Regions from separate parts of the Sporomusa rhizae genome, predicted to be linked through region 1. Evidence: riboswitches for the same ligand, from Rfam matches in the RefSeq annotation. Region 1 holds a riboswitch; each other region holds the start of a gene.
The links. Region 1 has a riboswitch for cyclic di-AMP ahead of SRRS_RS22085 (DUF2294 domain-containing protein). Riboswitches for the same ligand answer to the same signal wherever they lie in the genome.
Positions count from the first base shown of each region.

Region 2: another riboswitch for cyclic di-AMP. It lies ahead of SRRS_RS13580 (3D domain-containing protein); the one in region 1 lies ahead of SRRS_RS22085 (DUF2294 domain-containing protein).
Region 3: another riboswitch for cyclic di-AMP. It lies ahead of SRRS_RS12305 (peptidoglycan-binding protein); the one in region 1 lies ahead of SRRS_RS22085 (DUF2294 domain-containing protein).
Region 4: another riboswitch for cyclic di-AMP. It lies ahead of SRRS_RS17520 (4-hydroxy-tetrahydrodipicolinate reductase); the one in region 1 lies ahead of SRRS_RS22085 (DUF2294 domain-containing protein).

Region 1 is NZ_CP156925.1:4,715,636-4,723,683, reverse strand. Features, by position in the region: gene SRRS_RS22100 (DUF3870 domain-containing protein) at 1-98, shown strand, start outside; gene SRRS_RS22095 (dipeptide epimerase) at 272-1,363, shown strand; gene dcuC (C4-dicarboxylate transporter DcuC) at 1,437-2,798, shown strand; cyclic di-AMP (ydaO/yuaA leader) riboswitch at 3,143-3,278, shown strand; gene SRRS_RS22085 (DUF2294 domain-containing protein) at 3,358-3,744, shown strand; gene SRRS_RS22080 (helix-turn-helix domain-containing protein) at 3,998-4,276, shown strand; partial or broken gene SRRS_RS22075 (APC family permease) at 4,402-4,683, shown strand; gene SRRS_RS22070 (methyl-accepting chemotaxis protein) at 4,879-5,724, shown strand; gene SRRS_RS22065 (Na/Pi cotransporter family protein) at 5,802-6,716, shown strand; gene SRRS_RS22060 (ECF transporter S component) at 6,894-7,490, shown strand; gene SRRS_RS22055 (hypothetical protein) at 7,657-8,007, opposite strand.
Region 2 is NZ_CP156925.1:2,886,683-2,894,730, reverse strand. Features, by position in the region: gene SRRS_RS13615 (glutamine synthetase) at 1-493, shown strand, start outside; gene SRRS_RS13610 (ferritin family protein) at 712-1,215, shown strand; gene SRRS_RS13605 (NAD(P)/FAD-dependent oxidoreductase) at 1,367-2,038, shown strand; gene SRRS_RS13600 (Zn-dependent hydrolase) at 2,145-3,398, shown strand; gene SRRS_RS13595 (2-phosphosulfolactate phosphatase) at 3,440-4,141, shown strand; gene SRRS_RS13590 (3D domain-containing protein) at 4,272-5,057, shown strand; gene SRRS_RS13585 (L,D-transpeptidase family protein) at 5,155-5,874, shown strand; cyclic di-AMP (ydaO/yuaA leader) riboswitch at 5,980-6,125, shown strand; gene SRRS_RS13580 (3D domain-containing protein) at 6,124-6,729, shown strand; gene SRRS_RS13575 (DMT family transporter) at 6,909-7,361, shown strand; gene SRRS_RS13570 (acyl-CoA dehydrogenase family protein) at 7,467-8,048, shown strand, end outside.
Region 3 is NZ_CP156925.1:2,645,214-2,653,261, forward strand. Features, by position in the region: gene guaB (IMP dehydrogenase) at 1-1,188, opposite strand, end outside; gene SRRS_RS12305 (peptidoglycan-binding protein) at 1,331-1,969, opposite strand; cyclic di-AMP (ydaO/yuaA leader) riboswitch at 1,974-2,111, opposite strand; gene SRRS_RS12310 (hypothetical protein) at 2,486-2,974, opposite strand; gene SRRS_RS12315 (2-hydroxymuconate tautomerase) at 3,035-3,214, opposite strand; gene SRRS_RS12320 (hypothetical protein) at 3,786-4,388, shown strand; gene SRRS_RS12325 (HipA family kinase) at 4,640-5,425, shown strand; gene SRRS_RS12330 (TVP38/TMEM64 family protein) at 5,545-6,216, opposite strand; gene SRRS_RS12335 (hypothetical protein) at 6,266-6,472, opposite strand; gene recG (ATP-dependent DNA helicase RecG) at 6,661-8,048, opposite strand, start outside.
Region 4 is NZ_CP156925.1:3,697,226-3,705,273, forward strand. Features, by position in the region: gene SRRS_RS17505 (gamma-glutamyl-gamma-aminobutyrate hydrolase family protein) at 364-1,095, shown strand; gene SRRS_RS17510 (hypothetical protein) at 1,152-1,697, opposite strand; gene SRRS_RS17515 (DMT family transporter) at 2,076-2,951, shown strand; gene SRRS_RS17520 (4-hydroxy-tetrahydrodipicolinate reductase) at 3,015-3,782, opposite strand; cyclic di-AMP (ydaO/yuaA leader) riboswitch at 3,919-4,054, opposite strand; gene SRRS_RS17525 (Na+/H+ antiporter NhaC family protein) at 4,449-5,600, opposite strand; gene SRRS_RS17530 (TetR/AcrR family transcriptional regulator) at 5,820-6,410, opposite strand; gene SRRS_RS17535 (DUF456 domain-containing protein) at 6,426-6,944, opposite strand; gene purD (phosphoribosylamine--glycine ligase) at 6,975-8,048, opposite strand, start outside.

The DNA of each region.
Region 1 (8,048 bases):
TCGGTTCGTCGCAGAAAGCAATTTTGGTAGCGTATAAAGACGCCCAGAAAAAGTTTTCCCGAATAACTAATGGCTTACCTGTTGATCTGAACGAGTAATTACATATAAGGCTGCTTTGTTTATCGTGGGCTTGCTTAGTTTTACGCAAGTATACGGCATAAATAAAATCCAGCAACAAAGTCTTCCCGCTGAAGACTATTGTTCTGCTGGAATTTTTTATGTCATAAAAGGAATACCTTGCAAGATATCGAACATAAGGAGGAGATTGCCTGTGAAAATTGCAGCAATTAAGATTGGCAAAGTCAGTATACCGCTAAAAAAACCGTTTAAGACTGCTCTCCGGCAGGTTAATTCGGCAGAAGACATTATCATCAAGGTTATTGCCGATACCGGCGAGATTGGTTTCGGTAATGCTCCGCCCACGGCAGTTATTACTGGGGATAGCCAAGACTCCATTATTGCCGCCATTCGCGATACCATTGGCCCAAAGTTGATTGGCATGGATGTTGACAATCTGGAAGAGATTATGAGTGCAATTGACACCTCAATGCTGCATAACAGCTCAGCCAAAGCAGCGCTGGATATTGCTGTTTATGATTTGTTTGGCAAACTGCATGGCATTCCGCTCTACAAATTGTTTGGCGGGTACCGTAATGCTATGGAGACAGATTTGACGATTAGTGTCAATGCGCCGGAAGAAATGGTTCGGGATTCGCTGGAAGCTGTTGCCGAAGGCTATAAGGCGCTCAAGCTCAAAGTAGGTACAGATGCGGCGCTGGACATTAAGCGGGTGCAAGCCATTCGCGAAGCTGTCGGTTATGATGTCAAAATCCGCCTCGATGCCAATCAGGGCTGGAAACCTAAAGAAGCTGTCAGAACTATCCGAAAGTTTGAGGATATGGGGCTCGACATTGAATTGATTGAGCAGCCGGTAAAAGCCCACGATTTCAAAGGGCTCAAATATGTCACCGATAATGTACAGACAGATATTATGGCAGATGAAGCCGCTTTTGGTACATATGAAGTATTTCAACTGCTGGCAATGGAAGCTTGTGACCTAATCAATATTAAATTGATGAAAGCAGGCGGTTTGCACAACGCAATCAAAATTGCTCATTTTGCTGAAACAATGGGTGTTGAATGTATGATGGGCTGTATGCTGGAAAGCAAAGTTGGAATTACAGCCGCCGCCAGCATTGCGGCCAGTAAAAAGATTATTACCAGGGCTGATTTGGATGCCGCCGTGTTATTAGCTGAAGATCCTGTTGTGGGCGGCGTAAGCTTTAGCAAAAACCAGCTTATTATTCCCGACGCTCCGGGATTAGGAATTACCGACGTAAAAGGCTGGCAGGAAATCTGCTGAGAGGAGGGGACTAACAAAACTGGAAGAAGCCGGTACTAAGAAGGTGTATAAAATAAAATAGGAGGTAAGTTTTGTGGGTATTGTTCTTTCATTAATTGTTACGTTTTGGGTAGGGTATCTTATTGTAAAAAAATACAAACCGCAACCTGTTTTATTCATGGCTGGACTAATCCTAATGTTTGCTGCAGTAGCGCTTGGTCTTGGTGAGATTTTGCCGGCTAAGTCCAGCACTGGCTCAGTATTTGTCGATGCTTTTGAATTTATAAAACAAACCATGAGTTCACGGGCGGCCGGTCTTGGCCTTAACATCATGGCCGTAGGCGGTTTTGCCCGCTATATGGATCATATTGGCGCAAGTAAGTCTCTGGTAAAACTGACCATTAAGCCGCTGTTGGCTTTCCGTTCGCCCTATTTGGTAATGGCTGGCACTTGGGTCTTGGGTATGTTTTTAGGTTTGTGCATTAATAGTGCTTCCGGGTTGGCCATGCTGCTTATGGTTACCGTATTCCCGGTACTTATCAGCCTTGGCGTAAGCCGCCTGTCTGCTACCGCAGTTATCGCCACAACTCTTTGTCTTGACTGGAGCCCAAGCGATACCGGTACAATCCTTTCGGCCAACACTGCGGGTATTGACCCCGTACTTTACTGGACTAACTACCAAATTCCTATTGCCGCAGTTGTAATTCCTGTCGTAGCCGTACTTCATTTTGCCGTACAAAAGTGGATGGATAAACGCGATGGACATGTTGTTCAAGCTAGCGAATTAGCTGCTTCCGATTCAGATGAAACCGTTCCTCCGATGATTTACGCAATTCTTCCCGCGGTGCCGCTGGCTTTAATATTGATTTTCAGCAGCCTGTGGATTACCTGGATTAAGATGGATATTATTAAAGCCATGTTTATTGGTGTTGCGGTTGGTATGGTCTTTGAATATATCCGTCACAGAGATGGTAAAAAAGTTCTCAATGACATCCAATCCTTCTTTGATGGTCTGGGAATGCAAATGGCTAATGTTATCACCCTGATTGTAGCTGGTGAAACTTTTGCCAAAGGTCTTACTACTATTGGAACAATTGATACCATCATTGCTTCCGCGCAAACTTCCGGCTTCGGTGCCGCTGGTATGATCCTGGTTATGATCGGCATAATTGCTGTTTCTTCGGTTGTCATGGGTTCAGGCAATGCTCCGTTCTTTGCTTTTGCCGCACTGACACCGACAGTAGCAGCTAAAATGTCGGTTGCGCCTGTTGTAATGCTGCTGCCGATGCACTTTGCGGCCAGTGCCGCCCGGGCTATCTCGCCGATAACCGCAGTTATTGTTGTTGCTTCTAGTATGGGTGGTGTTTCCCCGTTTGATGTAGTTAAACGGACGGCCATTCCGATGATTGGTGCGTTACTCTGCATTATCATTGCTAACTTTGTATTTTTCTACTAATAAATTGAGACTCCAAAAAGCCCTAGTATAAGCTAGGGCTTTTTTTGTCCTGATAGAAATATAACTTTCGCCTGGATAAGGGCAACATCGACTTCCGCTTTCGCCAAAGGCTCGGCGCAAGTCGTGTTTTCTTTATAATATTGTAATTAATAGATTATGGGAATAACGCCATTTAAAGGTATTCTCAATTTGGCCGTGGTAAAATGAAGAAAGAAGTAGCAACGATGAGGTAAGCTATGATTTCCTGTGATACCTGCTTTATTTGTAGGATAGCCATTTGCCGTTAGCCGCTATTGTTCTAATTGCAGCTTTTCTTTTAGCAGTTCCGGGAGTATAGTATTTATAACAGCATAAGGCCGAGTTCCAGTATGGAAGCGGAGGAACCACTTTTTGGGGTTAATTCTGTTAATGCAGAAGGGATGTCTTATCTCTTGCCATCCTACCCGTCAGCTAACTTCGTAGGCTAAAGCAAGGGGTCGCTAGACCTTTTAGGGTCTTCTTTTTGTTTTTCCGGACTTCTACAAGAAGGAATCCGGACAGTTGGAGGTACGATAAAGTAATGGCCCCAAAAAAAGCCGTATTGGAAGCGGCTATAAGTGATTCTTTTATTAAATTGCAGCGCAGCCAGGTTGGGCGCGGACCTGTCGAAACCCGGACATATATTATTGAAGATATGGTCCTCGTACGGTTTAAAGGAGTGCTCACTGTCGAGGAGACTCATTTAGCCAAAACCGATAAGGGGCGGCAGGTAGTAAAGGAAATGCGCCAGATACTCAGGGAAACTTTTAGTAACCAAGCTGAGGAGCTGGTCGCAAGGCTTACCGAGTGTAAGGTCATTAGTAGTCACAGTGATATAAGTACAAAAACCGGCGAACGAGTCGAAATATATATATTGGAAAACAACTTAGAGAAAAAACTTAGATGTCTGGAGAAGAGTGGCGTATAACACTAAAAAGTGTTTGGATACCAGCCTTCAGATACGAGCGGAAACATGACCAACGGGCTGGTGGACAGGGCACGAGGCAAAAGCTTGGTGTTGGGTAGGCCGGTACGAAGGTATGAGGCAAAGAGGTTTTTCTTATGCCTGGTATTTTTGTACCGGTCTATTATTTTGCCTTGATTAGGCGTAGTTAGGGCAGTTTCGACTGTCTTGATGTGATATTATTATTTTTATTATTGATGAATAAGAGGGGATCAGAATGATTGGTGAGAAGCTGCGGTCATTACGTGAACGCTGCGGCATGACTCAGGAAGAAATGGCAGAATCGTTAGGTGTGTCGATTGTGGCAATTGAACACTATGAAGCCGATCGTTGGAAGCCGGGAAATAGTCTTGTTACTAAAATTGCGGAGCTGCTAAAAGTAACGGTGCCGGAACTGGTAGGCGACTGCATGGCCGTGAAAAATGAGGACGGTAGTACTGTTTATATCAAAAATCTAGGCTGCGGCCGTTTTTGTGCGGTAGGCAGAACAAAATAGGAAATACTGGCGGGTAAAGCATAGGTAGTATTATGGATGCTGCGCAGGCCGGTATGGAGAAATTAGGCATAAACTATGCTCAATTTCTCCATACCGGCCATTTTCTTTTTTATTTAACTGCCGCCCAAAAAGTTCAAGAAAAATGGCAGCAATGGAATCCTGATGTTGAATTAGTAACCATTTATTCCCCTTATCGGTTGGTTATAGGTCCGCTTGTTAATTATGTGGAACGGTTGGAGCGTAAAAAAGAACCGGACGATTTTATTACCGTAGTGATTCCGGAGTTTGAGACCAGGAAATGGTGGCATCGTCTGCTGCATAATCAAACCGGATTTATTCTCAGAACGTTACTAATTCTTAATAAGAATGTAATAGTTACTACTATTCCGTTTCATTTGCACAAATAAAACACAATATTGAGAAAATTAATGCAATATGTAACATAATGCAGGAAAATGCTGCTATGCATAGAATTTATCAAAGTAATTCAGGTCTTTATTAGAATATTGATAGTAGCTTTGATTTCAAGCCAATATTAACTAACTTACATACTAATTAGTGCAAAACAATGGCATTAAAAAATATATAAGTGAGGCGACACTATGCAACGGCATTCCGGAGAAGAAATCTTGCGGTTATTTACTGAATTAGCCCCTTACATTAATGATTTTATTATTGAGGATGTAGGGGTATCGGTAATTAAAGACGGACTTTATACTGCGTATGTGCCTGGTAAGTCTTTCGACCTCGGAGTTAAAGCAGGCCAGCCTATGCAAGGGCAGGTCAGTGAGCAATGTATTAAAACAGGCAGTAAGGTTATTCGTTTGATAACCAAGGAGCAATCGGCTTTTGGGATTCCTTATATTGCGTGCGCGCATCCCATAAAAGAGAGGGCAGCTACCATTGGCTGTGTTATTACAACCCAAGCTATTGTCAATCAGGAGAAAATCCGGTCTATTTCCAGTGAACTTGCGGCTTCGTCTGAGGAATTTAGTGCCAGTATGGAGGAAATCGCGGCAGGTGCACAAGAGTTGGCGAATATTTGCAGCGAACTTGGAGAACTGAGTGGCGACCTGGCTGCTACCATTAAGCATACTGACGAAATTGTTGCTTTTATTAGAAACGTGTCCAACCAGACCAATCTGCTGGGATTGAATGCCGCTATAGAATCTGCCCGTGTCGGTGAAGCTGGCAGAGGGTTCAGTGTTGTGGCTGAAGAAGTTAGGAAGCTGGCTGCCGTAAGCGCCGAGTCAGTTAAAAACATCAATGCGTCCTTACACCAAATCCAAGAGTCTATCGTGCAAATGAATCAAAAGGTAGTAAGTATTGATAAAACTGTGCAAATCCAGGAACAGTCTATTCAGGAAATGGCGAAAGCCAGCCAAGGGTTTGCATCCATGGCTACAGAGTTATCCAGTGTTTCTGAAGATATGATGCATAGTAAATAACCCGTAAAAAATGTGCCATACCTACGGTCTCTCAAACATATGGTAGTAGAGATAAATTATGTTGGAGGGGAAAAGGTATGGTCGAATTTTTTGTAGGGTTAGGTATGCTGCTTGGCGGCATTTTTATCATGCGTTATGGCTTGAAAAAAGCCTTATGGTATAAATTGCATAAGGTGCTTGTCAATTTGACTAAGACACCGTGGCGCGGCCTGCTGTTGGGTGCAGTAGCGGCCGCATTATTTCAGAGCAGTACAACGGTATGTTTGATTACAATCGGTATCGTCAGCGCCGACTACCTGTCTTTCCGTCAGGCCCTGGGAATTATATTGGGGGCAAATATCGGCACTTGCTCCACAGTACAGTTGGTCACTGTCGCTGTTCCTTTAGAGTGCATATTGCCGCTCATTGCTTTTGTTCTATTGTCGACCATGGTAAAGAAATTCCGGTATCTGGGATTAGCTGCCGCCGGACTTTTGAGTATGCTGGCCGGAGTTGAGTTGCTCGTTCAGGGTATCTCCAGTATGTCTCAGTTCCAGGAGATGGCGGCGTACTTGGTCCAAGCGAAAGAGCAGCCGCTGTATGGCATTTGGGGCGGAATTGTTGCCACTATTATTTTTCAATCAAGCAGTGCAGCCACTGCGTTACTTATGCTGTTGGCCGATTTGGGATATGTCGATATTATGACAGCTGCCTATGTAGTATATGGAAATAACATTGGTTCTTGTGTATCTTCTGTTGTTTTCAGCGCAGCGGCACCAAGAGCCGCCAGACAGGTTGCCTTATCGCACATTCTGCTGAACGTGCTTGGTGTCGCCATCTTTTTTCCGCTAACAAAACTGCTGGTAATTGCTGCCGGTTGGTTTAGCGTAGATTTTAGCACGCAGGTGGCTATTATCCATACACTGTTTAATGTGCTATCCTCGCTGATGATACTGCCTGTTTACAATCAGTTTGTTGGGCTAATTTGCCTATTAATACCTGAGAAATATTAAAAGTAAACTTTCAAAAAAAATTATACCAATTTACCCTAAGATATGATAATATGTTAGCGGAGTGAAAGAAGCCGTCATGACAGCTGGTATTCTTAGAAACCGGACTGACGGTATCTGTAAAGCTCCTTAATAAACGACTTATATCCCAAAGGGGAATAAGAACGGAGGTAATAAAAAATGGAAAAGACGGAATCTTTACGTTCAGCGGGTAAATTCGGAGTACGGCAAATTGCCATCATCGGTATGCTGTCAGCTATTTCCATAATGTTAGGCTTATCGGGATTTGGATTTATTCCACTGCCGACAGCGAAAGCCACCATTATGCAAATTCCGGTTATTATTGGCGCTATTTTAGAAGGACCGCTGGTTGGCGCCATGATTGGTCTGCTTTTCGGGATATTTAGCATTATCCAGAGTTTAACCACCCCAAATATTCTTTCTTTTGCTTTTATAAATCCGCTTGTCTCGGTATTGCCACGGGTACTGATTGGCATTACCGCCTATTATGCTTATAAATGGACTTGGAGTAAGAATGAAGGTGTGCGCATTGGCGTAGGAGCCATTGTCGGTTCGCTTACTAATACCCTTGGCGTACTGACAATGATCTATCTGTTATATGCCGTTCAGTTCGCGCAAACAAGAGGTATTGACGTTAGTGCGGCAACCAAAGTTATCTATGGCATAGCTCTGGTAAACGGAGTTCCTGAAGCTATTATTGCAATGGCTATTAGCGTTCCGGTCATAATGGCTATTAAAAAGCGTTATAAAAACTAAAAAACAAATAAAAAAAATGGCCACTTAGGCCATTTTTTTTTATTTGTTTTTTAGAACAGTGTTATCACAATGGAAGCGGATTACGCAAGAAGATCTTTAATAAGTAAGGTTACAAATGATTCCTGATATCCCTGCCTGCCTTTTGGCACGTAGTGCTTTAGCTAATTTAAACTGGCCTGCGCGACAGGGTACGAATCCTCTTCTCATGTTCACCGGCAATTTCCGCCACGGATTTTATATCTTCACAAATAGTTTCAAGTTTTTGGTTGGACAGTTTCAATAAATGGTAAATATCCTGCTGTTGCACTTGACCGTACTTTTCGATCTTGGCATCAAGAGCCGCAAAACCATCTCGTAGTTCAGTCCTGGTATCGGCTAATTCAGTTTTGGTGGCCATAGTAGATTTGATTTCAATAATTTCATTTTTGACTTCTTCAATATCGGCGCCGATATTACCGACAGTACGAACTAGCTGTTCCATTAATGTCTCAAGGCGGTCCAGGTTTTTTTCGTTCATAGGTAACCTCGCACTCCTCATAAATCTAAATGTCAATGTAT
Region 2 (8,048 bases), 1.8 Mb from region 1:
GCATGACGTATTTGACGATTATTCCGAAGAAGAACGCAACCGTTTATTCGGAAAACCGCCTGCTACGGTTTGGGAAAACATGCAGAACATCAGTAACTATCCTGATAAAGTTAAGACGATGACTACTGGCGGAGCTTTCCGTCCAGAACTTGTTAAAGCATTTGTGGCCGGTGCGCTTGTTCGTTGGAAAACCGAATTGTTAAATCGTATTATTCCTGAAAACCTTGACATAGTAAAAGAGGCTAAACCTCTCCATGATGCTGATTTCGCCAGTGATCTTGATCTATCTAATTGGGAAAAGATCAATGCGCTTAGACTTTGTTTGGCAAAGGATTGTTTCTCTCAAAAAAGCATGTTTACCCGTATAAAAGATGCTATTCAAGCTGGCGATTATGATACAGCATCTCAATTGCAAATCGAGATGTCAGATAAGGTTAATGAGTTAAAGCTCCTGTATCGCCAATACGAAAAGAATATGATTCATATTTGCTAACAGGAGTCAATTAGAAAAAACCTCGATAATTTTCGAAGTGTAATCTCTCGTAAAAAATCCGCTTTCGTAAGCATCTGCACGAAAGCGGATTTTTTTTATTATCTTAAATAATATGATATTTTAGAGCTAAAAAGTTAAAAAAGTCACAAAAATAACAGGATTTTGAATGAAAATATGGAATATAAAATAAATGTATCTTTAACCGTCAAGGAGGGTATATGATGGAAAAAAAATCTTGTAACATGGGTAATTTATTTAGTGATCTGGAAGGTTTACGAATCGCCATTGATATGGAAGCACGGGGTCGCGATTTTTACAAGAAAGCGTATGAACAAGCTGAGACGAAAAGTCATAAAGATTTGTTTATGTTTTTAATGAATGAAGAAAGTAAACATTATGAGCAATTTACTGGAATCTACCAAAAACTTAGAGAGAGTAAAAATTATGATTCAGATGATTACCTTTTCGACCCGGAAACTTCAAAATACCTGACAGCCCTTGCCGAACCGTGTATTTTTCCTAAAGACAAGGAAGAAAGAGCTAAAACTCTTACTGATATTATAAAAGCTGCTATACAAGATGAAAAAGATTCTATTTTATTTTATGATGCCCTAGCAAAGTATGCTAAATTTGAAGAAGCCAGAAATATCTTTAATTTATTAAAAGAAGAAGAACAAAAGCATGTAGTAAAATTAAGAGAAATATTAAATTTGTTAGTGTAAAAATCAAATAGTCATAAAATATAGCGTCCAAGCGCTATATTTTTTTAGCACTTTGTGAAAAATATTTTTTTATAGCAGGAAATTTATAATCAATATCTAATTATAATAATATTCCGGTACATATGGTTATTTTATGAAGGAGGATAAAATTATGGAGACTAAAACAGATTTACTTGAAAAAGGTGCAATTGTGCAGCGTGATAAAGAAACCTATGCGATTGCTCCACATATTCCCGGCGGTGTAATTCTTGATGTAAATGTATTGAGGAAAATAGCAGATGTTTCTGAAAAATACGGTGCTAAAGCATTAAAACTTACTTCGGCACAACGGATTGCTATTGTTGGTATAGCTGAAGATAAAATCGATGCCGCCTGGGAAGACCTAGGCCTGGACAAAGGTGCTGCTATTGGGTTATGTGTAAGAAGTGTAAAAATTTGCCCGGCAACTCATTTTTGCAAAAGAGCACAGCAGGATGGTTTAACATTAGGACTAGAACTTGATAAATTATACCATGGCTTGGAATTGCCGGGAAAACTAAAGTTGGGGGTTAGCGGCTGTACAAATTCTTGCGCTGAAAGTTCAGTTAAAGACATTGGTCTTATCGGTACTGCAAAAGGCTGGAAGATAGTTATCGGTGGCTGTGCTGGTGCCAGAGCGAGAATTGGCGATGTATTAATTGAGCAGGTTCCACAAGAAGAAGTGCTGTCGATTATTGAAAAAGTAATTGCATACTATAAAGAAAACGCCCGCAAATTCGAGCGTATCGGAATGATGATCGATCGTCTTGGTCTAGACACTGTAAAACAAGGAATATTAGGGTAAAAGATAAAAACGCTTGGAAATCCAAGCGTTTTATCTTTTAAAATCGATTATGGAATTTTTACCAAAATAGAGTTATACTGTCAGTAGAGATTTATTTAAGGGGGCGATGGCTATTCAAACTAATAACTCGCAAGACATATCCTGGGTTTTGGCACAAATAGAGCATATCGCTCAGTTTGGACAAAATGCGTCTGGTATCACACGCCTGGCTTTTACTGATGATGATCTTCAAGCGCGAAAATATATCATTGAACTAATGCAAAGTGCAGGTCTTGCCGTAATTACTGATGCTATTGGAAATATCATCGGGCGGTATGAACCAGAAGGAATTAATCCCGAGGCTGCAACTGTGATGACAGGTTCTCATCTTGACACCGTACCTTCCGGAGGAAAGTACGACGGGGTGCTAGGAATAGTGTGTGGACTAGCGGCTGTCAGTCGTCTAAAGACTCGAGATGAACTTAAACATCCTTTAGAGGTCGTTGTGTTCGCCGCTGAAGAATCCAGCAGATTTTCCTTTGCCACTATAGGAAGTAAGGCAATGGCCGGACTAACTAACCCTGCTGTATTGAAACGAATTAAGGACCACGAAGAAATTAGCTTAGCCTCAGAGTTAGAAAAAATCGGGCTTAAAATTGATAACGCTCTAAATGCGGCGCGACCAGCTAATAGTATTAAAGGATTTGTAGAATTGCATATTGAGCATGGTGAACTTTTAGATGAGAAGAGTATCAATATTGGTATTGTAGATAGAGTTTCCGCACCTACTAGACTAAAGATAACAGTCACTGGGATGCCTGGTCATTCTGGCGCAATCTCCATTGCAGAACGACAAGACGCTTTAGTGAGTGCATCTTTGATAGTGTTGGCCATTAGGAACATTGCGGCCGAATATGAATACAAAGGCGCCATTGGAACAGTAACAATATTGAAGACACGTCCTGGCGCTATTAATGTAATTCCCGGAAAAGTCGAAATGTGGGTTGATATACGAGGAACAGAGCATGAGAGTATTGTTGAAATGCTGCAGGAAATAAAAGACGCGGTAAGTTCTATTGCCGACGACAATGATACTGCAGTTGCTATTGAAGTATTAGCATCTGAAAAGCCGGTTTCTCTCAGTCAAAATTTGAATCAGATTATCGAAACTGTGTGTTCCAAACTGAGACTGTCCAGCCTTAGGCTTGATAGCCGTGCGGGGCATGATGCCATGAACATAGCTTATGTAGCACCCGCCGGATTGATATTTGTTCCTTGTAAAGACGGCGTGAGTCACAACGAGAACGAATACATTAACCCGAAAGACATTGAAGCAGGATTAGATGTATTAACAGAAACACTATACCAATTGGCAAAATAACTTTAAAAAATATATTTAAATCAAGCGAGGTACATATATAGTTGAACATTGATATTTGTTTTACACCTAACGACTTTAATGCTAAGGAATATGGCGGTTACGCTGCGGTAGTTATTGACGCCTTTCGCGCGACTACAAGTATTGCTACAGCCTGCGCAAACGGTTGTAAGCGAATCATCCCGGTAAAAACGGTGGAAGAGGCCCTCCAGATCAAGAACAAATATCCTGAAGTATTCCTGGCTGGGGAACGGGAGGGCTTACTTATACCAGGGTTTAACCTAGGAAATTCGCCCTATGAATATACAAGAGAACAAATTGCTGATAAAACCCTCGTTATGACAACTACCAATGGAACCCTGGCATTGACAAAAGCGGCTTCACTTCCCAGAGTATATGTAGCAGCTTTTGTTAACGCGGCTGCTGTTACTAACGCTTTGCGTCAGCAGCAGGAAAACATAGTTATTTTGTGTGCAGGCTCCGAAGGGCGTTTTTCGTTAGAAGATACTTTATGTGCTGGTCTGCTTGCAGAACGACTAAGTAGCATGTCTAAGCTTAGCGATACTGCTTTAGCTGCCAAGGGAATGTATTGTGATTTTAAAAATGATCTGCTAAACCGCGTTTCCGAATCATCACATGCCAAATATTTAAGTAGTATAGGCTTTGAACAAGATATCGCCTATTGCTTAAACCATGACACGTTGTCAGTAGTACCAATATTTGCAGAAAACAGTATAACGGCTTGATTATACGTCGGTATTGCCTGAATGATAACATTCAGGCTTTTTATTTGTTCAATTTTCCCTCTGTTATTTATGTAAACCATATGATAAAATGTCTACTGAGCCAAGCCATCAAATGAGAGGAGTTTTATATTTGAAGAAAAAAATAGCCGCGATCCTGTTGATGGTTTTTTCAGTGCCATTTTTTACGCCTGTAGTACCTAAAGCCAATGCAGCATTTTTGGATGATAAACTGGCCCAAGTTGCCGGCAACCTAACCGCCACCCAGATACAAGAGTTAATAAAAGTAAAAGAGACGTTAAATGCAAGTGATAGGCAAGCCTTATTGGGCAGAATAGCGCAAACGGCTCTGGAACGTTCTGGAAATGCTACTGTTGCTAATAATATTACCGCACTTGCTGAACAATTAACACCGAAAGAGCAGACTGTTTCGCGGGATAATCTTACTCAGATGGTAGAATCTACAGTACGCAATAAAGTACAAGAGAAAGTGCAAGGAGAAGTAACCAATCATTTCGCTGGTTATCAGAAAGAAATTGCACTTCTTTCACAGTTGTTTAATAACAGCAATAACCTAACCCCTAAAGCGGTTGAAAATAATAACACACTTGCTGGAGCACCGGAGAATTACCGCAGAATGCTTGATATGACTGCGACTGCTTACGGTCCAGGAATGCTCGATAACGGCAAATGGAATAATTCAACCTATGTGGGTGGCAAAGTAAAAAAAGGGGTAGTAGCTGTTGACCCTAAAGTAATTCCTATGGGAACAAAACTCTGGGTCGAGGGCTACGGCCCGGCTGTAGCTGAGGATCAAGGCAGTGCCATTAAAGGCAATCGGATTGACTTGGCTTTCGACACAAGACAGGAAGCTCTTGACTATGGTATTCAAAAAGTAAAAGTGTACGTTTTAAATTAACCGGCCAATGGCCGGTTTCTTTTATTCCTCTTTTCATACCCCTTTGAAAATGCGCATATATTTTGTGGAAGAGTAGTTTGCATGAGGAGGGAGTTTAGTGAATTCATTCCGGTCTCTCAGAATTAGGCGATCCCGGATATTTTATAGTATTGTAATTTTGGCTATTATTAGTATTGCGTTTAGCATAATTAGTTTCGAGTACATAGATGAACAAGAGTTTGCATCAATTGGAACAAACCAACCGACAGAATCTCCCAAAGGCAAAGTAAGTATTGTGGTAAAGATACAGTCAAGGGTGCTCGAACTTTATAATGACGAGCAATTATATAAAAAATATCGCATCGCGGTAGGGAAAAGTAAAACTCCGACACCAATAGGTGAATGGAATGTAGTTTGGAAGGATTACGACTGGGGAACAGGTTTTGGGACTCGGTGGATGGGCCTAAATGTACCGTGGGGCACCTATGGTATTCATGGTACTAATAAGCCATGGTCAATTGGCCAGTTTGCCAGTCATGGCTGCATCCGAATGCGTAATAAAGACATCGAAGAACTGTTCGAATGGATTCCTATTGGAACTCCGGTGCGAATTGAAGACAGAAAAGTAAGTGTAAATAGGAATCTGAAATTAAAAACATCCGGCGCTGATGTTGTAGTATTACAGCTGAAACTTAAAGAACTGGGGTATTTTCAAGGCAGGGCAGATGGTTTGTTTGGCACTATGACCGAAGAAGCCGTTAAAGCTTTCCAGGCAGATAAGGGAATACCTGTTACCGGTGTGGCCAATAAGGAACTATACACAGTCTTAGGAATATAAAATTAGTTAACGTGTCATAAATAGGAAACAATTCGCGCTATTTAGTGATAACATAAAAATTTAGCTATTTAAGAAATTTGACCAATTTTACAATAATGTGTATTATTATTTATAATGCCGAATCCTTATAAGGTACGGGGGAACCAATAGATATACAGGGGTGAAATCCGCTATGGCGGAGGGGTGATTCTCTTTTCTTCTCTTTGACCCTAACCCGACAGCTAACCTCGGAGGCATAAATAAAGAGAGGTGGTACAACTGAAGAGAGCATTTTTTGCAATTTTGTTTGTATTTACCGTGTTGTGCTTAACTACCAACCCGGCTGTCGGATTGGCTGCACCGCCGCAGGATATGGCGGCCTTAACTATCGGGGCACGCGGTGATGACGTACGATTGGTACAGAAGCTGCTGGCAGATGGCGGTTTTTATGCCGGAGAGATTGATGGGGTTTTTGGTCCTGTTACCGCAAAAGCCGTAAAAGAATTTCAACAAAGTGCTAACCTTACTGTAAATGGGATTATAGACAAAGAAAACTTTGTCTATCTTGAACGGTTGGCTGGTGAACCCAGCAGATACAGTCGTTCCCTTATTATGAGAGCATCAGGCTATAGTGCGTTTGACCCAGGTAATGGAAACCGCACCTATTCCGGTAGCCTTTTGCGGAAGGGCTTGGTTGCTGTTGATCCATCAGTGATTCCTCTGGGGACTAGGTTGTATATTAAGGGGTACGGCTATGCGATAGCTGACGATATTGGCAGTGCTATTAAAGGCAACCGTATTGACTTAGCTTTTGACAGCCACCGCGAAGCGTTAAACTTTGGATTGCAGAAAGTTACAGTATACGTGCTGGACTAAGAAAGTTGGCAGGCCGTGGCCTGCTTTTCTTTTTATAATAGCTAACTTCCCGGAATATTAACAGGCCCTAAGTATTATACTATTTTTATCCTGTGACTAACCTTCTGATGGGGTTAAAACCCAATCTGAAGCTAAGTCTACTTTATAATTATGTATAGTACAAGGGGGCGTGTTTAGGCTTGAACTTTATTTCGAACGAAATGCTGCCATTAGTATTAGCATTGGTTTCAGGGGTATTAATGGCAGTACAAGGTTCGCTTAATACTGCATTAAGTAAAGTTATCGGTCTTCTAGAAGCTACTTTTTTTGTCCATATTACGGGAACTATTTTGGCTGTGATCTTGCTTTTTTTCTTTAAAATGGGAAAAGGTAATTTGTATGCATGGCAAGATGCACCTTGGTATTCATGGCTGGGTGGTTTTATTGGCGTAGCTATAATATATTTAGTAGCAGCTAGTATTCCGGGAGTCGGTGTAGCTAATGCTACAACGGCTATTATTGTTGGGCAAGTCTTAACGGCTATAATTATTGACCACTTTGGCGGCTTCGGTCTTGAGCGTATGTCATGCAGTCCTCAGCAGATATTTGGACTGGTATTACTTGCAATAGGCGCTAAATTGTTATTAAAATAGCGTTTTTTTATTTTTTTCGCTATTAGGTGTTAACAAAAAAAAAATTATAAGGTATACTTATCATTAGAATTTTTTGGTATCATGTCACCAACAAGGAGGCAAAGCATGGATTTTAACTTTACTCCCGATCAACTGGATCTGCAAAAGATGGTTAGAGAATTAGTTACTAAAGAAATCACTCCTCACGCTTTAGAAATGGATAAAGAAGGCGTGGTTCCTCCAGAACTTTGGAAAAAATTGGACGAAGCTGGATTGCTTAATCTAACCGTTCCTGAAGAGTATGATGGTCCGGGTCTCGAAGCTCTCTCAATTGCTCTTATTTATGAAGAATTAGGCAAAGGTTGCGCTGGTGTTGCCACGACAACAGCTGCAAACGCATTAGCTTCGTATCCAGTGGTATTGTTAGGCAATGATGATCAAAAACGCAAGTTTTTTGATATCATAAATAACGGTAAATTGGCTGCTTTTGCACTAACCGAACCAGGTGCCGGATCTGATGCCGGAGCCGTTGCTACATCTGCAGTCAAAGACGGTGAACACTATATACTTAATGGTACTAAGTGCTTTATTACCAATGGTGGTATTGCCGATATTTTTGTAATCTTTGCTAATACACGTAAAACAGCCGGTATCCGTGGGTTAACCGCGTTTATCGTTGAGCGCGGCACCCCTGGTTTCTCTGTAGGT
Region 3 (8,048 bases), 2.1 Mb from region 1:
TTCTGCCATGGCCCCCAGTGATCCCATGCCACGGTATACTTTATAGCTGCGGCCTTGATAAATAATGGTTTCGCCAGGACTTTCTTCAGTACCTGCGAGAAGGTTGCCTATCATTACCACTTGAGCTCCGGCCGCGATAGCTTTGGCAACGTCTCCAGAGTATTTAATACCACCGTCAGCAATAATGGGGACATTATACTCACGAGCAGCTCTGGAACAATTGTAGATTGCTGTAATTTGCGGCACACCAATGCCGGCGATAACACGGGTGGTGCATATAGAACCTGGCCCAATTCCTACTTTCACAGCATCTGCCCCTGCCTCAATTAAATCACGGGTAGCCTCAGCTGTGGCTACGTTTCCGGCAATTAGGTCAACATGCGGGAATGTATTCTTGATGGTTCTAACCGCTTCAAGTACCCCTCGTGAATGGCCGTGGGCGGTATCTACAACGAGAACATCTACTTTGGCTGCAACAATAGCTTCAACACGCTCCATCATATCAGAACCAACACCAATAGCGGCGGCTACTAATAAGCGACCTTTAGGATCTTTGGCTGAATTCGGGTACTTTTGGGCTTTTTCAATATCTTTTATTGTAATAAGTCCTTTTAAGTTTCCTTCGGAATCAAGCAAGGGCAGCTTCTCGATGCGATGCTCACGTAAAATTTCTTTGGCTTCTTCTAATGAAGTGCCAACATGGGCAGTGATTAGGTGTTCTCTGGTCATGCAATCAGAAATTTTACGGCTTAAATCGGTTTCAAAACGCAAATCCCGGTTTGTAAGAATACCGACAAGTTTGCCAGCATTAGTTACCGGAACACCGGAAATATGATATTTTTCCATAAGGTTATGGGCATCTTGCAGTGTATTACTGGGAGATAAAAATATTGGGTCAACAATAATTCCATGCTCAGAGCGTTTGACTTTATCAATTTCATTTGCTTGACGAGCAATCGGCATATTTTTATGTATTACCCCTATGCCACCTTCACGTGCCATGGCAATTGCCATACGGGCTTCCGTAACGGTATCCATGCCAGAACTGATAATAGGCATATTAAGCTTAATGTTTTTTGTCAAGTAAGTGGATACTTCTACTTCTCTCGGCAGAACTTCTGATTTTGCGGGTACAAGTAGTACATCATCAAAAGTTAAACCTTCGGGGCCAAATTTGTTGTCAAACATCAGTTGAAACTCCTTTCAGTGAACATCATCGTAATAGGTATTTCCCAATATAATAACACAAATAAACTAGCCAAATCTACCTCTTTTTATGTAATAATAAAAAAAAATAATTCAGCCTGGCAAAATAATGCCAGGCTTATCATTAACTAAGAACATATACTTTTACATTTTGAATACCGAAATCATAAGCCACTGCTACTGACTGCATGGCAATATCGATACGGTTTCCCTTGATTGCGCCTCCGGTATCTTCAGCTACTCCATACATACCTTTTCCGTCGGCAAATTCAATATATAAGCGAGAACCAAGTGGAATTACTTGTGGATCAACGGCAATTACACCTGGGCGTACCATGGTACCCATATACGTCATGTTGCCCCATTGGCCGTTATCATGCGGACCGGCGGCATAAGCAGTAGCCTTTATATCCAGAACAGCTTTATAGCGTCCTGGAGCGTTACTTCTTGATACCTCTGGCATACGACTGTCTTGCATGACTTGAACAGTTTCCTGGCCGACAACTCCGTCAGCGGCAAGGTTTTTCTTATTTTGATAGTCGATTACCGATTGCTCAGTAGTTTCGCCAAAAACCCCATCAACTGAGATGCTATCATAACCCAATTCGATAAGTCTAGACTGCAGCTCTTCTACTGTTTGACCTGTCATTCCTGATTTAAGTGCTTGATCTCCTAATGCAGCTAAGGCTAATGGTGTCCAGAATGTAGCACCTAGGAATGCCATAGCAATGGCGGAACTAATAATTTTTTTGATGTTTTTCATTAAAAACACCCCTTTCTAAAAGCCTACGAGGTTAGCTGACGGGTTCGGGACAAAGGGAAATCCCTACCGCATTATGCGGATTCACCCCAGAAATGGTTCCCCCGTTTTCCTTTTTTATTAGGAAATTCGGCTTGTCGTATATATTACACGATATATTTATAAAGGGCAAACAATATATGAAGTAGTTATTAGAAAACACTTATTATTAGACAAGCTTATTCTTTGGTATGCTCCTATATGCTACCTTATATAATATAAATTTTTATTACGCGTAAACAAAACTTAGGAATTATATGTTAAAGCATTGGTATGCGACAAAAAAGCCTTACAGAATAACCGGCCAATCTATCAGTATATCATTTGTAGACAATTAGGATACTGACAGTAAAATGGGACTACCATTCAGATAGTCCCATCTTAGTCTATTACAAGCAGTATGCAGTGCAGTCTGCCAATTTTTAATAATATTGGGTTTACCTACCCGCAAAATGGGTTTGGAGTCTCTTTTCGGGATGGCTAGTTTTTGCCCAGCATAAATGGTGCAAACCCAAGCTCGCCCCAGTAATGGTTGTCGTACACTTGGATAATGCCATTCACTCTTCTCTGTAAGATCTTTTTTACGTGGCTGAGAGAACTAAAAAATATCCGGGTTTGGGGGTGGGCATTATTGAGTGCTGCTTGATGGTAAAACTGCACTGATTTGTCTATAGCAGTGTAGACTGCCCAAAGCTTTGTTAATACCTTAATATTAGTATTTATTTTACTCGGGTTAATAGCCTCTTGCCAGGCTGTGTCCAAGCCGAGCAATTTAGTTTCATCTACATTAGGATAGTGAGCGATGTCGATGTTAGTTGCCTCTGCTGCGAATAAAAGTTGTAAAAAGCCATCTTGGAATTGCTCAAGGAGAGTAATAAACGGCAAATTTTCGGTAACGATATCTGCTAATGACGCTATTTCACTGCTTATAGCAGTTTCAATTTCAAGTGCAAATTGTATAGGGTTCATACGTTAAGCACTACCTTTCTAATAATCAGGCCATTTCGCTCTGCGAAATGGCCTGACAAATTATTTCTTGCTAGACAAAAATACACCAGCCTTAGCGACAGGAGATTCACGTACGATGATAGTTACGGCTTCAGGTGGACATTTTGCAGTTTCGACAATTACTTCAGTCACTCTTTTGACCATTTCCTGCTTTTGTTCTTGAGAACGGCCTTCGAGCAGGTCAATTTGTACAATTGGCATTTGCTACACCTCCAAAATCTATTATTAGTATTTTTCGTGCTAGATAATATATCCCCTGCTTAAATTTGGTAGCAGCAGTTAAAAATTTCATAGATTGTAAAAACAATATCAGGCCGCAATTTTATTAAAAGTAAGCGAAGTTTTTGTCAAACTTATAAAATGTTAGTCGCGTTGCAACCGTGATTGACTCTTTTTTGATTTGCCGGTTGCTAGGAACAGCATATAAATTTGCCTAATCCTGCTTTTGGTTTACGTCGTAGCCAGTACCGGTAGGTAAGAAATCTCCGCCAATACCTCTGTTAGTGCTTATTTCCTGCCACACATTGGGCCAAAATCCGGTCGTTACCTTATCACAAAGCCGGGCCTCTCATTGATGAAACTAATACGGATCCCATAAGCCGGAGATGGTTAAAAAACATATACCTTCAAAATTACAAATTGTGCATAGTTAATCTGACGTAAATATATAACTATTTGTTTTTTATAATGATGCGAAAGTAACAAATTGATTCTATTACTCATAAAGTATAGTAGTATATTGCTTATTAGATATTGAAGGAGGTCTATACTTGTGAGTATCTTCAGAGAACTCCGCAACGAATGCTTGATTAGGGAACTCGATCGCGAGTTAAACACAGATGTATTGTTATTTGGCTTCGACGGTATGACATATTTTGGTAATTTACAAAAGGTTGAGGACTGCCGTATAGCTTTTTTATCGCCAGCTATTGAGGCTCAATCGAACGTAGAAATTCTTTCTCCCGGTGGAGAAGTCGTAGAGGTAAGATTCTTACAAGTTGATTTGTGGCAAATTGTTGCCAAAGCTACTGGGATAAGAGCTAATCCATTTACATCATCAGAGGATTGTGATTCGGCTCACTCTATGAGGACTGAGGTATCGCAGCAAATAACCGAAACAAGTGAGCGCCAAGAGAGCCATGAACTGATTTGCATACTAAGACGTATGATTGGTGATAACGTAGTAGTTACGACTCTTGGTGGCTTTATATTTGAGGGTATACTTGGAAATGTCGATGATGAGCTGGCCTTTATATCGGTTAATGAGATATTCGGCCCAGGTAATTCTTCGGGAATATCTGATAATACGGTAAGTACAGCTGTAGTAAATCTTGAAGCTTTAACGTCAGTGTCCAGATCAGCTGAATGTTGCTAAAGCTGACGATTTTTGGGTACGAGTGAAAATATCAATTAAATTAATGCTAATGCCAGGGTAAAAGACTCGGTGAATTTTTTTACCGAGTCTTTTTATCAAGAGAGTTCTATTGTCACAGTAAATAATGAAAATATATTTTTTCCGGATAAAAATATATTTTATTCGGATAGAGTAACAGCGGTTTCTGCTGCTCTCGCTGATGCTGGGCACAAGCCGTATTTTTTTTGACTGCGTTAGGAGGGATTGACAGTATGCTAATGGCGGCAGCATATTTGGGGAAAGTAGGCGTCGGGGTTACTGTGCCGCAGTTTTTTCGTGCTCAAGATGAAAACGTCTATGTAGTAAAATTCCAAAACAACCGGCTTGGCTCCAGGGTTTTGGTAAGCGAATTTTTTGCAGCAAAGTTTGGTGCGATAATGGGGTTGTGTTTTCCGGCGAGTGATATCATTAGCATTGATGAAAAAATATTGAATAATAATTCATATCTTCTTGAGTTAGGTTTGGAACCAGGACTGCATTTTGCCTCGCGCTACATTGAAAATACGGAATACGTAAGAAAAGAGAAACTATATAAGGCTATTAATGTCAAAGACATGGCTGGCGTTGTGTTGTTTGACCATATGTTTCACAATGCGGATCGGGCAAAAAATCATAAAAACTTACTTCTCCGTCTTGAGAATGAGCAGTACAAAATCTATGCAATCGATAATTCGCATTTATTTAGATCCAGTCGCTGGACGATTGACTCGCTACAGAAACTGGGTACAAAAATAATAACATATTATTTTCGATACTATAGAAAATTGCTAAACAATATTCTTTTTTTTCAGGATTTTGTACCATATGTCAATATAGTAAGAAAGATTAGTAATGAGCAAATTGACGGTATCATACAGGAAATTCCTCAGAAATGGCTGCCGGGTGAGGTGGATCGCACCGCTTTATCGGAATATGCAAAAATACGCAGGGATATGGTCGATTTGATATGTGAAGAACTTTGCAGGTTGATTCCGAGAAGCAGAGGCGGGCAAAAATGATTTATTGCTATAATTCCTAAAAAACGAAATAAAAATGAAACTACCGAATACCAACTTTTTACTGATGGTAAGTAGTTTCGTTTTTTTATAAAGTGCCGTTAGTTCCCTACACAAAAATTTCAAAGTTCGGTTTTTTTATTTCTTTTTTGCCACCAGAGAACGCCATAAATAACGATAACCAGCAGGATAATAAAAATTAGCCGACCTAAATTTTCACCGGCAAAAACAATATCGTGTCCCAGTAATACCTTAACAACTACCGGCGGTAGCTTACCGATGATGGTTGCCAGAAAAAAGTCTTTGAAAGAGATACGGCTAATCGCAGCAACGGCAGTTATAATACCGGATGGTGCCAAGGGTAAGAGTCTGGCTAGCAAAAGTGCTTTAAATCCATTGGCGGCACTATAGTCATCTACTTGCTTAAGATAACGACTTTTCGCTATCCAGCCCTCGACGGCGTGACGGAAAAAATAGCGGGCGAAAACGAACATAAATAAGGCACCAATCACTTCACCGATCCAAGAGATTATTGTACCCCAAAATAGTCCAAAGACGATGCCGGCAGCACCTGATAAAATCATAAATGGAAAAACAATTGTAAAAGTCATGATAACAAATAGAACAATTGTTATCATGACGGCGCTAGGTCCGAAAGATCTTAAATATTCTGCCAAGGCGGCAATGTCGCCTCTTTCAATAATACCATAAGCGTGGTGGAAAAATTCCGGCTGCCACATATACGTTAATCCGATAAGTGCAATAATTGCGAGCCAACCTAGTAACTTATTCATCTAGTACCTTCCTATCTCTCAAAAACAGCGCTGAATCAGCGCTGTTTGTTTATTCCCATTGGGCTATTTCTCTTTGAAATATGTTGCAGGAACCATCAAACCAATGCGTGCAGTCAGTGCAGCGTCTGACATAATTTGAAGCCGATACGTTGAGTAAGGAATAACCATAGCCCATAGCGTTTATAATATGTTCAAATTCACGACATTCGCCGGCAATACTACGTAATTGCTCTTCTGAATAACTATTATTTTTCAAACTGCCCACCACCCTTACAGTTATTTATCTTTAGTGTGTACGTGACAGTAAAAAAAAATAAGAAATAAATTTAAAAAAATTTAATAAGGTACGTATAAACCCCATTCAAAATGTCAATATTAGTAATGTAAATTTTCTCCTCTCCCATAATTGGCGGCCTTCTGGCCGCTCCTTTTTTTTTATCCGATTTAGCGATGGAACACCATGCTGAATTTGTCGCCAAACCAATGCTTAAGTGTTTGCCACACCTTTTCTAAGTATTCCGGTGTACAAACCGTCTGCTGAGCAGCTTGGCGGGCCTCTAGTAATATATCAGTATCCCTGACAATGTCGGCAATCTTTAAGTCCGGCATACCATGTTGATGTGTACCGAAAAACTGCCCCGGTCCTCTTAACACCAAATCCTTCTCTGCCAAAATAAAGCCGTCGTTTACTTCGGTCATAATTTTCAAACGTTCAACTGTTTCTTCGTTGGTACTGTCTGATAACAGAATACAGTAAGACTTATATTCACCACGGCCGACACGGCCGCGCAACTGATGAAGTTGCGCCAGGCCGAAGCGGTCGGCACCCTCGATTATTATTACCGTGGCATTGGGAACATTAACTCCTACTTCGATTACCGTAGTAGCGATAAGTGCTTTTATATTACCGTTGGCAAAGGCAGCCATAACAGCTTCTTTTTCTTGTGGTTTCATTTTACCGTGCAGTAAGCCGCAAGGAATGTTTCTGAAAAAGGTGGCGGTTAGTTCATTATACATTGAAACTGCAGATTGTGCTTCAATTTTTTCCGACTCTTCAACAAGCGGACATACTATATACACTTGACGGCCAGCTTTAATTTGACCAACGGCAAAACCATAAACCTTTTCACGACGGTTGTTATTACGCGCGTAAGTGGCAATGGGCTGTCGACCGGGAGGTAGCTCCCGGATAATTGATACATCAAGGTCTCCATATACGGTAAGCGCCATAGTTCGGGGTATAGGTGTTGCCGTCATTATAAGTACATCGGGATGATTTCCTTTTGCTTCCAGCTTGGAGCGTTGGCGAACACCAAAGCGGTGTTGTTCATCTGTAACTACTAGTCCGAGGTGCTTGAACTCCACATCATCTTGGATAAGTGCATGTGTGCCAATGACGATATCAATTAGTCCTGTTTTGATATTGTCTAGTATTTCTTCTCTTATCTTACGGTTTAATTTTCCGGTGAGTACAGCAATTTTGATACCATGCGGCGCCAATAACCGGGCAAGTGTATGATAATGCTGTTCTGCCAATATTTCTGTTGGTGCCATCATCGCCCCCTGATAGCCGTTTTCGACCGTTTTGGCCAGCGATATGGCAGCGATGACTGTTTTCCCTGAACCAACATCACCTTGAACTAAGCGCTGCATCGGAGTGGTGTCTTCCATATCCGTTTTAATTTCACGAAGTGTCTGAAGCTGATCGGCGGTCAAGGCAAACGGCAGGCTTTTTTCAACAGCTACTACCAATTCGTTGTCTCGTGCATGCTTAATGCCTTTCGAACCATATTTCATTTTCTGTTTTATATAGGCTAAGCCGCATTGAAGTA
Region 4 (8,048 bases), 1.0 Mb from region 1:
TGAACATTTTTTAAAGTAATTTGTACATTCACTACATACACAATTAGACTAAAAAAATACAGTTATCAGTAACTTATCCCACTCATCAGGTTACCAATAGGTTAACCTATTGGTAACCTGATGATAACCAATTAGTCATATTAGGGTATTATCTTTCAAAACTTCCCTTATAAAACCCTCTTTTATCTGTTTTGGGTCAGCCTAATACTGTCAAAATGAGTTTCATGCCTTTTTTCTCTTATATGGAAGGAATTTTGCATTATTATCGATAACTTAATAATAATAGATTGGTATAAAGGTGCGCATTCAATCTGCTCATCCTTATGCCTGCCCTATTCGTAAAATCGTTGGGAGATGGATATATTGCGCAAACCAGTTATTGGAATTACTTGCAACACATTATTGGCTGAGGGCACAGTACTTCCCGGTATGATAAGAGCATTTGCCAATACCGATTACATCGACGCCGTCACGAAAGCCGAAGGGATACCAATTTTATTACCACCTGTAGCAAATCCAGCTCTTATCAGCGAACAAGTTGCAGCAGTTGACGGCTTAATCATGTCAGGCGGGCCTGACGTTGATCCGCAATTATACGGAGAAGAGCCTCTGGAAAAGTTGGGCTGTGTAAATCATGTCCGGGATGAATACGAATTGTTAGTAGTCAAGGCAGCTGCCCAATTAAAAAAACCTATCCTGGGCATTTGCCGCGGTGTACAAATTATCAACGTTGCCTATGGCGGGACACTATATCAAGATATATCCCAAATTGAAGGGACAAGCATTAAACACTTTCAGGAGGTTACCCAAAGAGACGCCTTGTGGCATACTGTGACTATTAAGCCAGCATCCACCTTGGCATCCATCATTGGCGAGGACAACATCCTCGTTAACAGTTTTCATCATCAAGCGTTGAAAACTGCCGCTCCTGGCTTTAATATCACAGCTTATTCTAAAGATGGGGTTATCGAAGCCATTGAACTTGCTGGCGACCATTTTGTGCTAGGCGTACAGTGGCATCCCGAAATGATAGCAAAAAAATACCCTGCCATGTTGGCATTGTTTAGAGCCTTGGTTAAACAAGCAAGCTTGTAATGCAACAGGCTTGCACCTTTCTTTAGAAAAGGAGCAAGCCTGTTTTATTTTAGTTCTTAATAAGAAGCATTTCCCTGGTTTATAACCTTTTTAAAACGCCATCCCTTCGCTAGGGTAATATGTTGAATCTGAAGGCTTATCTGAGAATAATCCCATTGATAATCAATGACTTTTTCGTCTAAGCCAGTCCCGCATTCGGTTATTTTTCCGGACGTAGTCTTGCCATCACTATAAAATTTCTCCGTAGTAAATGAAAAAACAGGGTCGAATCCGCAACTGGTTTCCTTAATCATTTCCCAAAGAACAATCGTTTGAGAATTTTCTTCCGCTAATATACTGGCAAAATACTCGATTTTCTTTTTTCCCACCGTCCAATTGACGTCAGCCAGTGTGCTATAAATTCCAATATCTGTTTTCTGTCTGTAAGTCAGGGTTAGATGATCATTTTGCATCAATGCTCCGGCAACAGCCGTCAGGATGTCCTCTTTACTGCTGGCCAAAGTTTTGTCCCCAGGAGTGCTTGCAAGAGCAACTTTGGTACCGCATTGACAACAAAATTTGCTTGCTTCAGCTACCGGCTGACCGCATTGAGTACAGTACATTGCTAATCCCTCCTGCGACCGATAACTTATGATTTTCACTTTGTAAATTCCGTTATGTAAAATAAAGCCTGTTTTTGTTACCATCAATATAATTTATGAAAAAAGCCGGAATTTGTGCAGACTGTTATACTTTAATGCTACGTTGCTTCTCACAAAAAAAGTACTTATATTTTTAATAATAGTATGGTTACCATGCTTATGATACAATGTGACTGAAGACAAAAACGCTTTCCGTTGAAAGGAGGATTACGGATGCTTTTTAAGCCTCTTTTTGAAAATGATACTCCGGTAGCAATCCATTCCTAAGACGGAAGGATTGCTTGAGCATAGGCCTTCCGTCTGTAAATCATAACCGACTAAAAGACGGAGGGATTGTTAATGATAAAGAATTATGCCGGACAAATATACCTGACCCTAGCCGCAAGCATCTGGGGTGGTATGTATGTAGTGAGCAAAGTTGTGCTTGCAGTTATATCTCCAATTGAGCTAGTTTGGCTGCGCTATTTTGTGGCCCTGCTAACACTGAGTATATTGGGCCTTATTACCCGCCAGTCGTGGCAAATCCGAAAAAAAGACCTTCCACTGATTATAGCCATCGGAATAATTGGCTACTCAATTTCAATCTGGATGCAATTTCTCGGTACACAGCTCTCCTCGGCTCAGATGGGCGCAGTAATTACTTCGGCAACGCCTGCGTTTATGGCTATATTTGCCCGTATTTTATTAGGAGAACAAATCACTTTTAAAAAAGCATTATCAGTGTGTTTGGCAACTACAGGTGTTCTAATGATTGTTGGCATTGGTGATCTAGGCGATTCATCCCGGCTTGGCGGCGGCATATTGGCAATAGCCGCACTTACTTGGGCGCTAATGTCTGTACTCATAAAACGAGTGCCTAACGATTACTCACAACTTGTAATTACGACATACGCAATATTGGTTGCAACGGTAGTAATTACACCATTTGCTGTCACCGAAATAACAACAAGCGATCTTCAAGTTCTTACTCAGCCCAAAGTGTGGGGAGGAGTACTATATATTGGTACCGTCTCCACTGCAGGTGCGTTCTTTCTTTGGAACAAAGGGCTGCAAATAGTTACCGCGACAAGCGCCGGACTTTACTTTTTCTTTCAACCGGTGGTTGGCACCCTGCTAGGTTGGCTTTTCTTAGGGGAGCAAGTTGGCTTGACCTTTTGGATCGGCGCCTTGCTAATCTTATCCGGGGTCTTACTGGTTATTAAGGAAGAAGCATAATAAATCACACCCACCCGTATAACGGGTGGGTGTGATTTATTAAAAAACTGTTATCATAAAGGGTTAGTAAACCGGAATGTTTTTTCTAAACATATCCGCAATTACTGTTTCCATGGTATATAACCCAGGGGGTTGACCTAATAAAAATTTGGCGGCAAAAATTGCCCCCTGCCCAAAGGCGGCCCTGCTGATACTTTCATGGAGCAAGCGGATTGTCTGATTTGGCATCCCAAAGATGATTTCGTGCCTGCCAACGATTCCGCCAACACGAATTGAATGTAGGTGTTCTTTAACATTGAGATTAAGTGCTTTTGCTATTTTTTTGGCGGTTCCTGAAACTTCTTTTTTGCCTTTAAAATGTTCCTCAACAATCTCGATATCCGCATGAGGAGCTATTTTTTGTAAAATTTGAGCGGCTACCAGCAAAACATTAATCCCTAATGTAATGTTGGGAGAATAAAGCACCGGCGCAGACTCAGCAAAAGACTGTAATAAGTCCAGTTCCTCTTTCTCATATTGGGAAATCGCAGAGATAATAGGAATCCCGGCTGACGCAGCCTTTTCGTATAAGTAAAGCCCGGTAAGCCCTGAAAAATCTATGAGAGCATCGATTGGTCTTGTGTCAAAAAAATTATCGTCAATGTCCCCAATAGAAAAAATCTCCCCTGCGTCACATTCATGACCTAATAGGCGGCTGGCATATTTCCGGTGATCCTCATAGCCTTTACGCACTACCCACTCCAGCGTGAATAGATTATCATGCAGGAATTCGTTAGCAATAATTTTTCCCGTCTTCCCAAACCCAAAAATGCCAATTCTAATTTTCTCCACTCAAAATTCCTCCTTAAAACTGTAGTTTGTTTTTTTACTACCTCATCCTGCATGACGCAGTAGCTTTACAAAATCAGCTTCCGAGAAGGAATGTTTAAAGACTCGTAAATGGCCTTTAATGATTGGCAGGACAACACATCCTTCTCTTTCAACGCCTACGAGGTTAGCTGACGGATTCGGGCAGAAAGAAATTTGCCCTACCTGTTCTACAGGATTCACCCCGAAAATGGGTCCCCCGCTTCCATGAGATTGGAATTCGGCGATTGCCTTACTTATGATTTAAAAACATATCTATATCCTATCGGAACTTCAAAACAAATTATATTTTTCAAAAACCAAAAATATTCATACCTCCGCGATATATTTTTTTTGGTGCATTTATCTTTATATTCTTTTTCCTAATTTTACCATACTTTAATTAATTTGTATTCATTTACTTTACTTATTTCATATAAATAGTATATATAGAGAATGAAAATTCTCATTCCGGCCCGCCGAAACCACCTAAGAAAGCACGCAAATAAAAAAGAGTCTTCTTCCAGACTCATTTAGACAATAAAAGAGCCTGGTGACAGGCTCCTCCAAAATTTTTTTATTTAATCATACAACATCATTTTGAATATATCAATGACCTATTTTACTGGTTGCGATTCCTCAAAAATATATCTATATCTTTGTTCGTACAACTAAATTAGTCAGCGGTACTAAGAATAGATAAAAAGCATAAATGATGAATCCGGCATCTGCCGATAGCATTACCGCAGGGACAGCGCCGGCAATATTCCACGGAATCAGTGCAGAGATTACTATTACCGTATTCTCCAGATCAACTGCTAACCGGTAATTGCTTAATTGATTTCTTTCATAAAGTTTATGGGTAATTTGATGGCTAAGCATTACGGCCAGTGTTTGGTTGCAGGCAAATGCGGCTGTGGCTATGCTTGACAATACAGCCGTGAGATATACACTGGTTTTCGTGCTGATTTTTTCAAAAAAAACTTCAATGTCACTCAGTAAACCAGTCCCTTGAAAGATACCGGCATAGGCTGAAGAAATCAGCACAATGAGGGAAACGTTCAGCATAGAATACAACCCGCCACCCCGAATTATATCGGCAAAGAAGCCCCCATTTTCCATACGGTATCCTGTGGCAATATAATTCATTAATTTAAGAAACGGTATGTGTTGAACAAAAAGAGCAATCAATACACTTAATAAAATACTGACACCCATTGATAGCTTCACATCTACCCGGAAAGCAGCAAACACTAGTATAATGAGCGCCGGCAACAACACAATCAGGCTTATATCAAAAGAATTTATTATTTCATCTACAATTTGATTATTGTAAAAAGCCAACGGATTGGTATAAGACAAATATACATACCCCAAGATGGAAAGGGCAAAGGGAATGCTTGCCGTCTTATTCATGTTTGCAATATTGATATACAGCTTGGTGTTAGTCAAAGCGGCTACAAGGTTGGCGCTTGAAGACATAGGCGAACATCTGTCGCCAAAATAAGCCCCGGCAATGATTGCACCGGCAGCCATATTTATATCAACGTTACCGCTCTTCGCCAAAACTATCAGCACTACCCCAATTGTCCCAACGGTTCCGAAAGAAGTGCCAAGCAAAAAGGACACCAGACAGGACAATAGGAACGCCGATACTATAAAGTACTTGGCACTCATAAACATTATGCCGTAATACACGATAAAGGGAATCGTGCCGCAAGCCCGCCAAGCCGCCGTTATTATCCCGATTAATACAAAAATCTTAATTACAATCAACGACTTTTTTGAGTCGTCTCCCATCATCTTCAATAAATCGGTTAAGGTATAGCCTCTACGAAGGGATATAAGTGTAAAGCAGCTAAGCCCGAAAAGTAAAGGGTAGAGTATTGATATACTATGATAAATGCTGAAAAGCAACGAGGCAAAGAAAAGAAAAAATATAATTATTATATCCAAAAAGCCATCCCTCTCTAAGGTTAGTAACGAAAGGCTTGCACCAGTAGGCGCAAGCCTTTTTTCACGTTATCGGGCAACAATACCGTAGAGAAAAGTGTCGGCAATGCCATGAGCTGCCTTTTCAATAGACTCCATATTGGGGCCAACAAACCCCTGGAATACCATCATGACAATTACGCTGAACAGGCCGTGAGCCGCTTTGTGTGCGTTACAGGGTCTAATAGTCCCCTGCTCAATACCTTCTTCTAAAATCCGTTCCAGCACGCCAATGGTTTTTCGAAATCTTTCCCGGTACTTTTCCCGCTGCGCCTCGGTGAAGCTTGATGGTTCTTCATGTCCAAGACCGCGCATCTCATGCATAAGCACCCGCCACAAATCTGCGTTTTCCACATAAAAATCCAAAAAAACCTTGATTGCTTTCTGCACTTTATCTAAAGAAGGTTCAGACAGCCCGGCAATATCGTTAAGTTCACTTTCAAATTTAGCGCTGCGTTCTTTAATAAGTGTGTAAAATAGCTGTTCCTTATTAACAAAATAGTTGTATACTGTGCCTTTACCGGTATCGGCCAATGCAATAATTTCATCAACTGTGGCGCGGTGATACCCCTTACGGGAAAAAACAGTATAGGCAGCATCGAGTATTTGCCGGCGTTTCATATGTTTCCTCCTGTTCTAGACCTGCCACGTTAGTCTGGAGATCACAAAAACCACCATCCCTATGGCCATTGCTAACTTAAAAATCATAGCCAAAGTTTGGCCAATAACAATACTTTTGGCAACACGTCCTGCTTTTTCTGAGCTGCCTGTGGCCCAATACTCCGCTAAGTAACCGGCAGTAAAAGACCCGCCGATAGCTCCGGCAATAGAGCCAAGCCCCGGCATAATTCCCGTACCAATAATCCCACCGGCAATTCCGCCGATAAAAGCGGCTATGATAGCTGAACGGGACGCGTTTTCTTTCTTCGCTCCGAGCGAACCCGCTATAAATTCAACGATTTCTCCGATCACCAGAGCAGCAAACAGGATGATGAGTACCATACTACTCATATGACTAAAGTTATCTAAATATCCATAACCAAGAGCAGTAAAAAAGATCAGCCAATTTCCAGGCAGACCAATAACGGTCATACCGATTCCAATAACTGAAGCTACGATAACAAGTAGATTAACAACTGTTAAACCTGCATCCAAAGTAGGCACTCCCTTTGCTACGGCTATCGCTTACTTTCGATTAAAAGCCCGGTGCGCAATATCTGTCCGGTATTGTCTGCCGGCAAATTCTATTTTTGGTACTGCTTGGTATACCTTATCTACCGCAGTTTTAATATCTTGAGCTACGGCGGTTACGCCAAGCACCCTGCCGCCATTTGTAACTAACTGGCCGTTTTTGGTACCTGTTCCGGCATGGAAAACCATAACGCCTTGGGCTTCCGCCTGGCCGATTCCGGAAATGACGTCGCCTTTGTTGTAGCTGCCAGGATAACCGCCGGCAGCCAGTACTACACAAACAGCAGCCTGCTGTTTCCAAACTATATTGGCATCAGCTAATCTACCATCCACGCAAGCTTCCATTATATCCACCAGATCACTATCTAAAAGTGGCAGTACAACCTGGGTTTCCGGGTCGCCGAATCTGGCATTGAACTCGATAACTTTGGGGCCCTTGGCAGTGATCATCAGCCCGGCATACAGGCAGCCTTTATAGATAATGCCTTCTTGGCGCATAGCATCAACTACCGGCTGTAATACTTCGCGCCTTACCTGGTCACGGATTTCAGAAGTAACAACCGGCGCCGGAGCATAGGTCCCCATACCGCCGGTGTTGGGGCCCTGATCGTTGTCAAATATCCGCTTATGATCTTGGGCGGCTACCATGGGCGCTACGATAAAGCCATCAGTAAATGCCAGCAGCGAGGCCTCTTCGCCCTCTAAATATTCTTCGATAACTACCAGGCTTCCTGCCTGACCGAACGCTTTATCACACATCATCATGTTTACTGCGTCAACCGCTTCTTTAACTGTCATGGCTACAACTACGCCTTTTCCTGCCGCCAAGCCATCGGCTTTAACTACAATAGGCGCACCTTGTTTCTTTATATAGGCGATAGCGCTGTCGGCGTTGGTAAAAGCAGCAGAAGCAGCAGTGGGAATATTGTATTTATGCATTATTTCTTTGGCAAAGGCTTTAGATCCTTCCAATTGTGCCGCTTTTTGGGAAGGACCAAAAACTTTTAAACCTAAACCGGCAAAATGATCGACAAGACCATTGGTTAACGGCAATTCCGGACCGACTAC